3 regions of the Massilia sp. TWR1-2-2 genome follow, and region 3 is predicted to be linked to each of the others. Evidence: predicted binding sites of a transcription regulator. Region 3 holds the regulator's gene; each other region holds the start of a gene.

Region 1 (3,271 bases), on a different contig from region 3:
TATTCCGGCCATTCTGGCCGAAATTGCCATATAAACCTGGTGCAAGGCCTCTACCTGGGGGGCGAGGGCGGCGATGCCGTCGTCGTTGACGATGACGTCGGCGGCGGCCGCCAGGCGTTGCTGCCGCGTGAACTGTGCCGCCATGATGGCCTTCACTTGCGCTTCTTGCAAGCCATTGCGGGCCATCACGCGCGATATTTGCGTCGCCTCCGAGCAGTCGATCGCCAGCACGCGCGCCACGCGGCCTTGCCAGCTGCCCGATTCGATTAACAGCGGCACGACGAAGATCACATAACTGCCTCGCGCCGCGGCCGCTTCAGCCTCGGCGGCGGCGCGGATCAGCGGGTGCAGGATGCCCTCCAAACGCACCTTGGCGGCAGGGTCGGAGAACACCAGCGCGCGCATCGCAGCGCGGTCGAGCGCGCCGTCGGGCGTGATGTATCGCTCGCCAAATGCGGCGCCGATTGCGGCCATCGCCGGCCCGCCAGGCACCGTCATCGAATGGGCGATCAGGTCGGTGTCGACGATGCTGGCGCCGAGCGCGGCGAACATGTTGGCGACGGTGGTCTTGCCGCAGCCGATGCCGCCGGTCAGGCCGATGTGCAACAAGGGAGCGTGCCGTGTGTCCATGTGTTCCTCGCCGGCCGGCATCGCCTTAGCCGATGAGGCGGTTGGTGTAGGCGGCGATCGGGGTGCCGTACAGCAGCGCGATCAGGCCGGCCGCGGCCAGGTAAGGCCCGAACGGGATCGGCTTCTCGCGGCCATGCCTGGTAAATACGATCAGGCAGATGCCGACCACCGCGCCGACCGCCGACGAAATCAAGATGATGGTCGGCAGCATGGTCCAGCCGAGCCACGCGCCGAGCGCGGCCAGCAGCTTGAAATCACCATAGCCCATTCCTTCCTTGCCGGTCGCCAGTTTGAACAGCCAGTAGATTGCCCACAGCACCAGGTAGCCGGCGGCGGCGCCGATGACCGCGTCTTGCAGCGGCGCAAACGTGCCGTTCAGGTTGATCAGCAGGCCGGCCCACAGCAGCGGGAAGGTCAGGTCGTCGGGCAGCAGCTGGGTGTCGAAGTCGATCGCGGTCATTGCCAGCAATGCGTAACCGAAGCCGAGCGTGGCCAGGCCGGTCCAGCCGCTGCCGAATTGCCATACCAGCAAAGCAGAAAGCAGGCCGGCGACCAGTTCGATGGCCGGGTAGCGCATCGAAATCGGCGCCTTGCAGGCACTGCACTTGCCGCCGAGCGCCAGGTAGCTGATCACCGGGATGTTTTCAAGTGCCGTAATCTGGTGGCCGCAATGCGGGCAGGCCGAGCGCGGCACCATCAAGTTGAACTTGTCCTGGTACGGCAACTCCTTGCCGCTTTCGTGCGCCACGTAGTTGTCCGATTCACGCTGCATCATCTTCGGGATCCTGTAGATGACGACATTCAGGAAGCTGCCGATGAGCAATCCGAACAGGCCGGCGGCCAGGGCTGCTCCGAGCGAACCGGGCGCTGCGAACAAAAGAGTTTCCGGAAGCATAACACTCCAACATAGGGGCATAGCGCTGCGATGCATGTTGCATCGCAGGAATAACTTATCATAGACGCGATCCCCGTCGTCTGGCAAATCAAAGCGCTGAAATTTGGACCTTCTTGCTTTGAGTCACCTACGAAAATGCCCGCATTGGCTTGACGTGCATCAAGGATATCTTGGTGACGAACTGACAAACTGCAAGTATTGGCAATGGACCTGGTTGCCCGTCCAACAACAGGGAGTCGCATGTCGTACAAAACTATCCTCGTCCATGTCGACCAGTCAGTGCATGCCCCGGCCCGCATTGCCCTCGCCGCAAAGATTGCAGCCGACAACAACGCTCACCTGATCGGCGCGGCCATGACCGGCATCTCGCGCTCTATTTATCATGGCGCCACGGTTGATCTGGCACGCACCGTGCTCGCCGCCCAGGTCGACGTGCTGGTCGACAAGGCCAACGACGCGCTGGCGCGCTTCGACGCCATTGCCGGGACCTGCGCCGGCCTGTCGTTCGAGCAGCGTCTGGTCGACGACGCCGCCGCCGGCGCGCTGGTGCAGCAGGCGCGCTATGCCGACCTGGTAGTGGTAAGCCAGTTCGATCGCGACGATCCGGTCGCTCGCCTCGACTCCGGATTGCCCGCATACGTGATGCTCAACAGCGCCTGCCCGCTGCTGGTGGTGCCCTACGCCAACGCCGCTGCGACCTTCGGCGAGCATGCGCTGGTGGCGTGGGACGAGAGCCTGCCGGCCAGCCGTGCGGTAGCGAACAGCCTGCCGTTGCTGCGGCGTGCCTGCACAACGACGCTGGCCGTGTTCAACGCCGGCGACGAGCCGCGCCTGGCCGGCGCCGACATCGCGCTGTATCTTGCGCGCCACGGCGTCAATGTCGAGGTACGCGCCGGAGAGACCGACATCGATGTCGGCAACGCGCTGCTATCGCTGGCGGCCGACCTTGGCGCCGACCTGATGGTGATGGGCGGCTACGGCCACACCCGTTTTCGCGAAGTGTTGCTGGGCGGTGCGACGCAGACCGTGCTGGCGGCGATGACCATCCCGGTCTTGATGTCCCATTAGGAGCAACAATCATGTGGAAGAAAATCCTGGTACCGACCGACGGCTCGGAGTTGGCCGGCAAGGCGATCGCCGAAGCAGTCGACTATGCCCGCGTGGCCGGCGCGACCCTGGTGGCGTTCTCGGTGGCGCAGCCGTATCCGCTGCTGCCGGCGGTCGATGGCGCGATGCTGATCGATCCGGCGATCGACAGCGCCGAGATGCAGCGGGTGGCACAGGAGACGGTCGATGCGGTCGCCAGTGTTGCGCGGGCGGGCGGCGTCAAGTGCGAGACGCACACCTCGCTGTCGTTCCTGCCGTACGAGGAAATTATCCGCGCCGCCGCGGAGTACGGCTGCGACGCGATCTTCATGGCATCGCACGGGCGGCGCGGGCTGAGCAAGCTGATCGCCGGCAGCCAGACGCAGAAGGTGCTGGCGTATGCGAAGGTGCCGGTAGTGGTATTCCGCCCGGCGCTGCCGGTGGATTGAGGCGCTGGCCGCCGCTGCCTGGTCGGTTAGTTGGGAAGCGGCTCGGCGACCAGGCGCACTCCGAGCGCGGTACACACCCGATTGATTGTGTCGAAACGAGGCGCGCTCTCAGGACGCAACGCCTTGTAAAGCGCCTCGCGCGTGATGCCGGCAGATTTCGCTACCTCCGTCATGCCACGCGCGCGAGTGATATCGCCCAAGGCAGACGCCA
Region 2 (3,271 bases), on a different contig from region 3:
AGCCGCATCGAAGACTTGCGCGCGGCGGCAGCCATCGTCGGCAACAACAAGGTGGCCGCCGGCGTGCGCGCAATGGTTGTGCCCGGTTCTGGTGCGGTGCGCCGGCAGGCGGAAGAGGAGGGGCTGGCCAAGGTGTTCATCGATGCCGGCTTCGAATGGCGCCAGCCAGGCTGCTCGATGTGCCTGGCCATGAACAACGACATCCTCGAGCCCGGTGAGCGCTGTGCGTCGACAACCAACCGCAACTTTGAAGGCCGCCAGGGTCGCGAAGGCCGTACCCACCTGATGAGTCCGCAAATGGCGGCCGCCGCCGCGATCGTCGGCGCCATCTGCGACGTCCGCAACTTTGGAGAACAACATGGTTGAAACTGCTAACAGGATTGCTGGTGTCGCCGCGGCGATTCCAATCGATAACCTCGACACCGACCAGATCATGCCGAAGCAGTTCCTCCGGATCATCGGCAAGGCGGGGCTGGCGAAGGGCGTGCTGTACGATTTGCGCTTCGATGGCAATGGCGATCCGCGGCCCGATTTTGTGCTGAACCGCCCAGGCTACGAAAAGCCGGCAATCCTGATCGGCGGCGCCAATTTCGGCTGCGGCTCGAGCCGGGAACATGCCGTCTGGGGACTCCTGCAGCTAGGAGTGCAGGCGGTCATCGCGTCCAGTTTCGGCGAGATATTTTTCGGCAATGCCTTCAATAACCGGCTGCTGCTGATTACGCTCGACCAGGTGTTGGTCGACGCGCTCGCTGTCGAGGTCGCCACCGATCCGGCGCACCAGTTACAGATTGATCTTGAGAGCATGCAGGTACATTCGCCATCAGGCCGGGCCTTTGCGTTCACCATTGGCGAACGTAACCGTAGGATGATCATCGAGGGACTCGACATGATCGGCTTGACGCTGAAGCATCATGCCGCCATCGAACAGTTCGAGGCGCGGCATTTTGCCGCCGCGCCGTGGATGCGCGTACTCAATCAAGGGTAGCGCGCACAATTGACAGCGGCCCTGCGCCGCAGGATGATCGGTACATGGAATCGAGGGACGCGGAGCTCGAAAAATATGCCGAAGAAGTGCGCGCAGAGTTGCGCGCCATCGACGGTCGACTGACCAGGATAGAGACCCGACTTGATGCAACAGCCACAAAATCGGATGTGGCCGATCTGGGTTCCAGCATGGTCAAGTGGATCGTTGGGACGGTTTCTGGCCTGGGAATTGCCACCATCACGATCATGACCTTCGTTCTCAACAACGCAGCGCCAAGTGGCCCGGCGTCGTCGCCGGCGCCGATCAGCATTACCGTACCCCTTCAGACACCACAGCGTTAACAGGATCAGTCGATATCTGCAGAGCGTGCCGTGTGCGCTGCATTTCAACGTGATACAGTTTTCCGCCATACCGTCAATTTTTTGACATACATCAACGATTTTGTTGTGCTTGATCAATAAACTTCCTCTCATACTAACGAAGAGGAAAAGTAATGTTCAAGCGTTCAATGATTGCAGTAACGATGAGTTTGCTCGGTGTGTTCGGCGCAACGGCGCAGGCGCAGGCGCAAGAAGGCCCATGGCTGGTGCGCGCCCGCGCCACGCACCTGTCGCCGGCCGACAAATCGGCGCCACTGGGCGGCATCGGCGCAGCCAACCGGATCGCCGTGTCCGACAAGACCATCGCCGAAGTCGATATCAGCTATTTCTTCACGCCGAACCTGGCCGCTGAACTGGTGCTGACCTATCCACAGAAGCACGACGTCCTGCTCGATGGCGCCGTGATTGGCAGCTTCAAGCACTTGCCGCCGACCTTGCTGGCCCAATACCACTTCGATCCCATCGGCCAATTCAAGCCGTACGTCGGCGCGGGCGTCAACTACACGCGCATTTCCAGCGCGCACCTGCTGAACGGCGCGGGCGGGCTGGAAAACCATAGCTTCGGGCTGGCCGTGCAGGCTGGCGTCGACTTCAAGCTCGACAAGAACTGGTCGCTGAACCTGGACATCAAGCGCGTCAACATCCGCAGCGACGTCAAGGTCGCCGGCGCTGTCGTCAGCCAGGTGAAAGTCGATCCTACCCTGTTGTCGCTCGGCGTGGGCTACCGGTTCTAATCGCCACGGCCTGCGCGGACCCCAATGAAAAATCGCCACGCACATTGAGTGTGCGTGGCAATTTTCACGTCAATCCAGATCGGCCGCATCGTGCCGTTCCGCCAGCTGTTCATCCGGATTGCCGAACACGCGGTTGACCTTGCGCCCGCGGATGACGGCAGGGCGCGCGTTGATTTCGTCAGCCCAGCGCAAGACGTTCTTGTATTCGTGCACCGACAGAAATTCCGCGGCTTCGTACAACTTACCCAGCACCATCCCGCCATACCACGGCCAGATCGCCATGTCGGCAATCGTGTACTCGTCGCCGGCGACGAAACGGTTGGTCGCCAGCTGACGGTCGAGCACGTCGAGCTGGCGTTTCGTTTCCATCGCGTAGCGGTTGATCGGGTATTCATATTTTTCCGGCGCGTACGCATAAAAGTGGCCGAAGCCGCCACCGACGAACGGCGCCGAACCCATCTGCCAGAACAGCCAGTTCATCGTCTCGGTGCGCGCCACGATTTCCTTCGGCAGGAAAGCGTCGAATTTTTCAGCCAGGTAGACCAGGATCGAGCCCGATTCGAACACGCGCAATGGCTTCGAACCGCTGTGATCGACCATCGCCGGAATCTTCGAATTCGGATTGATGTCGACAAAACCGCTCGAAAACTGCGCTCCTTCGTCAATGCGCACCAGCCAGGCATCGTATTCGGCGCCGGCGTGGCCAAGCGCGAGCAGCTCTTCGAGCATGATCGTCACCTTCACGCCGTTCGGCGTGGCCAGCGAATACAGCTGCAGCGGATGCTTGCCGACAGGGAGCGCCTTGTCGTGCGTGGCGCCGGCAACAGGGCGGTTGATATTGGCGAACTTGCCTCCCGAGGCGGCCGGCGCCCACACTGTCGGCGGCACGTAGGTGGAATCAGTCATTGAAGCTCCTTGCATTTGAGATCAACAATCATACCTCGCCAGTCCGGCATGCGCTGGCGGCAGCCAATTGCGCGGGCGGGCTATAATTGCGCTGTAAGTGGAAGAACGACTTCCCCCATTTCGGGCGCGAATGTCCGGGACGGCCCGGCTCTTTAAAAGGAGCCTTCATGGCCTGGATCATGTTGGTAACCGCCGGATTGTTTGAAGTCGTATGGGCGTTTTCAATGAAGCAATCGGAAGGCTTTACAAAACTTGTCCCCACCGTC
Region 3 (3,271 bases):
GATAGTGACGATTTGCATGGAGCTCATCTTGGCGTAGAGCAAGAGAGTCTCCTCTGCTGTCGAGCAGTTCTGCTCACTGTTCAAACATTTCCTTGATCTACATCAAATTCTGCATTGATCCCGGGCCACTTTGCCTGCTGCGCCGGTGTCTACAGCAGGTAGTGGTTCGGTAACGTCTCAGCTGTCGAGGAGGAATGATGGATAACGCACACGCATCGCCAATTGGCGCAATGAATATCATGGACGACTCTGGTCACCGGCAAATGAATTGGAACATGGCCAATTCCAGGGAAATCGCCGCCGCACAGAAGACTTTCGACCGCCTGGTCAAGCAGGGATACGCCGCGTTCGGCGCCATCAGCCGCACCGACGCCAAGCGGGCGATCACGGCCTTCGATCCGACCATGGAAGAAGTGGTCATGGTGCCGCGTATCGTCGGCGGCTAAGTTGCCAGTGCTGGATCGGGCAAGCTGGCTTTTCGCGCGCTGCACCGCGTGGTGGCAGGCAGCACGGCGCACGCGCGAAAAGCTGCGGCAAGAGGCGTTGCAACGGGCCCATGCCGAGCAACGGGCGCTGTCGCTCCTGCTCGGCCTGCTCAACGCCGAGCAGCGCCGCGAATTCCAGGCCCACGGCTACTTTCACGTCATCGGCGGCAGCACCGGCGACCGCTACCGCATCCGGCTCGACTCGGCCGTCAACATCGACGTCCTCGGCGAACACGGCATCATCCGCTATCACCTGTGCGCGCGGCCCACCGGCAGCCTGCCGATGTACGACGTGATGGCGGGCCAGTTATTGCATCTGCAAGACAGCAGCGCCGAGATCGGTTTCCTGTCGCAGGCGAACCGGCATGTCACGCTGTCATTTGCCGCGATGGGACGCTGGCAGGAGCGCTGACGCGGCGCTGCCCTGTGGTTTGCGCGGCTTGGCGCGACAGATTCACGTCTCCGCCAGCGCATTGACGCGGCTGCGGCGAATTCGTCCATACGCAGGCGTATAATGAACGTGGATGTCCGCGCCGCGGACATGCCGCAACTTGAATGCCGCCAATGCTTGCTTCTTCGTCACCAACCGCTCTGCCGCAGCTGAACATCACTGCCCTCAAGGCAAGTTGCGCCAACTGCAGCATGCACCAGCTGTGCCTGCCGATGGGCCTTGACGCGGCGGAAATCGTCCGCCTCGACGAAGTGATCGGCCTGCGCCGCCGCATCGCCCGCGACGAGCGCCTGTATCAGATGGACCAGCCATTCCGCAGCCTGTACGCGATCCGCTTCGGCCACTTCAAGACTTACCAGGTCAATGCCGCCGGCGACGAGCAGATTACCGGCTTCCAGATGGCCGGCGAACTGCTTGGCATGGACGCCATCAGCGGCGAACGCCACCACTGCGACGCCGTCGCCCTCGAAGACAGCGAGGTCTGCGAGATTCCGTTCGACGGCCTCGAGCACCTGTTCGCGCACGTGCCGACCTTGCTGCGCCATTTCCACCGCATCATGAGCACCGAAATCACGCGCGAGCAAAACGTCATGCTGCTGCTCGGTAACATGCAGGCTGAGCAGCGCTTCGCCGTTTTCCTCACCAACCTGTCGGCCCGCTACGCCGCGCGCGGTTATTCGGCCACCGCGTTCCAGTTGCGCATGTCGCGCGAAGACATCGGCAACTACCTCGGCCTGACCATCGAGAGCATCAGCCGGCTGCTGTCGCGCTTCAAGAAGCAGGGCCTGCTCAAGGTCGACAAGCGCGAAGTGACGCTGCTGCAGCCGGCGCTGCTCAAGGCAATGGCCGCCGGCACCGAGCGCTGCAGCCCGATGGCGTAAAGCCCACGATTAAAACGGCGCCCGCTGGTCGGGCGGCGTGACCACCAGATACATCGTCAGCAAACTCGACAGGGCACACACGCTCCACAACGCAAAAAAGCCGACGCTGTAGACCGCCGTCGGCGTAATGCCTGACGCCGCCAGGTACGCCAGGTCGGCCGGATCGAACACCGAGAACACGCAGCCTTCCGCCAGCGCCGCCGCCAGGAACGAAGGCCACAATACCGTCATCGCCAGCCGCCGCATGCTGCCCCTCACGGCGCCGGCGCCGTCGGTGCGTCGGCGTGGATCGCCAGCGCGCTCTCGCGCGGCCAGCTCCAGCTGCGCGCCACCCGCCATTCGCGCCGCGCGCCCTCCACCACCACCTGCCAGTGGGTCGCTTCGAGCTTTGCCACCGGCACCGCGAAGCGGCCGTCGCTGCCGGGCCGCGCCAGCAGCTGCAGGTCCTTGCCAGGCTGGGTCGGGTGCGCCAGGTAGATGTGCAGCGGCGCCTGCAGCGGCGCGCCGCCACTGGTCACCGCGCCGCTCAGCACCCCCGCGCCGGCGTCGTAGCTTGCCTCGAACGCGATCGCCAGCGCCGTCGCCGCGCGGTCGCGCCGCAAATCCTGGTTGATCGCCTTGCCCTGCTTGTAGTAGTCGTCGACCACCATCGCGTCGGGCCGCGACAGCGCCAGCGAGCCGGCCACGCCGCCGCCGACGAGCACGAACACAGGGCCGATCATCAGCAACCACGGCCAGCGGTGGCTGTACCACGGACGGACCGGCGCTGCGGCCGGGGATGCGACAGTCGATGCGATTGGCATGGAGATTTCCTTGATCATGGTTTCGGAACGATGAAGACCGCTTTTTCGGTCACCTTCAGCGCCGGGTCGTCGAGCGCCGTGAGCACGAACTCGATCTGGTTCGATCCGGTCGCGGCGGCGCTCCTCGGCACCCTCACCCGCACCGGCACGGCGCGCGCGCTGGCCCCTTCGAGTCGCGCCAGCTCGGGCGAAGCCAGGCTGATCGACGCCAGCCCCGACACCGACACGCGGAACGTATGCGCCTTCTCGGCCGTGTTCATCACCTGCAGCCGGTAGACGTTTTCGATGATGCCGTCCTCGACTTCGCGCCCCATGGCGCCGCGGTCGCGGATGACGTCGAGCTTGAGCGGCGTGCGCAGCGCCAGCGCGGCGCCGACGGCGAACACGATCGCCCCCAGCAGCGCGCAGTAAACCAGGATGCGCGGGCGCACCAGCTGGCGCCGCACCCGCGCCATGCTCCAGCCGTTGGCCATCGCATTGCCGGTCGAATAGCGGATCAGTCCTGGCGGCTTGTCCACTTTGGCCATCACCGTATTGCACGCGTCGATGCAGGCGGCGCAGCCGATGCACTCGTACTGCAGGCCGTCGCGGATGTCGATGCCGGTCGGGCACACCTGCACGCACAGGCTGCAGTCGATGCAGTCGCCCGCT

The links. Region 3 encodes FNR, which switches genes on or off when oxygen is low (the NO sensors DNR and NnrR bind a similar motif). Its sites were predicted from a motif close to TTGATNNNNATCAA; they were not measured.
Region 1: a site for FNR is predicted at 1,675-1,688, ahead of ACP7DD_RS03675 (universal stress protein). Genes of this name have one in related genera too.
Region 2: a site for FNR is predicted at 1,408-1,421, ahead of ACP7DD_RS25940 (OmpW/AlkL family protein). Genes of this name have one in related genera too.

What each region holds. Positions count from the first base shown of each region.
Region 1 is NZ_JAFCWM010000003.1:34,055-37,325, reverse strand. It holds gene coaE (dephospho-CoA kinase) at 1-630, opposite strand, end outside; gene ACP7DD_RS03680 (prepilin peptidase) at 656-1,525, opposite strand; gene ACP7DD_RS03675 (universal stress protein) at 1,766-2,593, shown strand; gene ACP7DD_RS03670 (universal stress protein) at 2,605-3,060, shown strand; gene ACP7DD_RS03665 (addiction module antidote protein) at 3,087-3,271, opposite strand, start outside.
Region 2 is NZ_JAFCWM010000063.1:3,786-7,056, reverse strand. It holds gene leuC (3-isopropylmalate dehydratase large subunit) at 1-366, shown strand, start outside; gene leuD (3-isopropylmalate dehydratase small subunit) at 359-985, shown strand; gene ACP7DD_RS25945 (hypothetical protein) at 1,030-1,326, shown strand; gene ACP7DD_RS25940 (OmpW/AlkL family protein) at 1,479-2,099, shown strand; gene yghU (glutathione-dependent disulfide-bond oxidoreductase) at 2,169-3,005, opposite strand; gene ACP7DD_RS25930 (DMT family transporter) at 3,173-3,271, shown strand, end outside.
Region 3 is NZ_JAFCWM010000001.1:254,240-257,510, reverse strand. It holds gene ACP7DD_RS01380 (DUF805 domain-containing protein) at 1-42, opposite strand, end outside; gene ACP7DD_RS01375 (hypothetical protein) at 276-446, shown strand; gene ACP7DD_RS01370 (hypothetical protein) at 448-897, shown strand; gene fnr (fumarate/nitrate reduction transcriptional regulator Fnr) at 1,041-1,817, shown strand; gene ACP7DD_RS01360 (hypothetical protein) at 1,827-2,075, opposite strand; gene ACP7DD_RS01355 (FixH family protein) at 2,072-2,620, opposite strand; gene ccoG (cytochrome c oxidase accessory protein CcoG) at 2,635-3,271, opposite strand, start outside.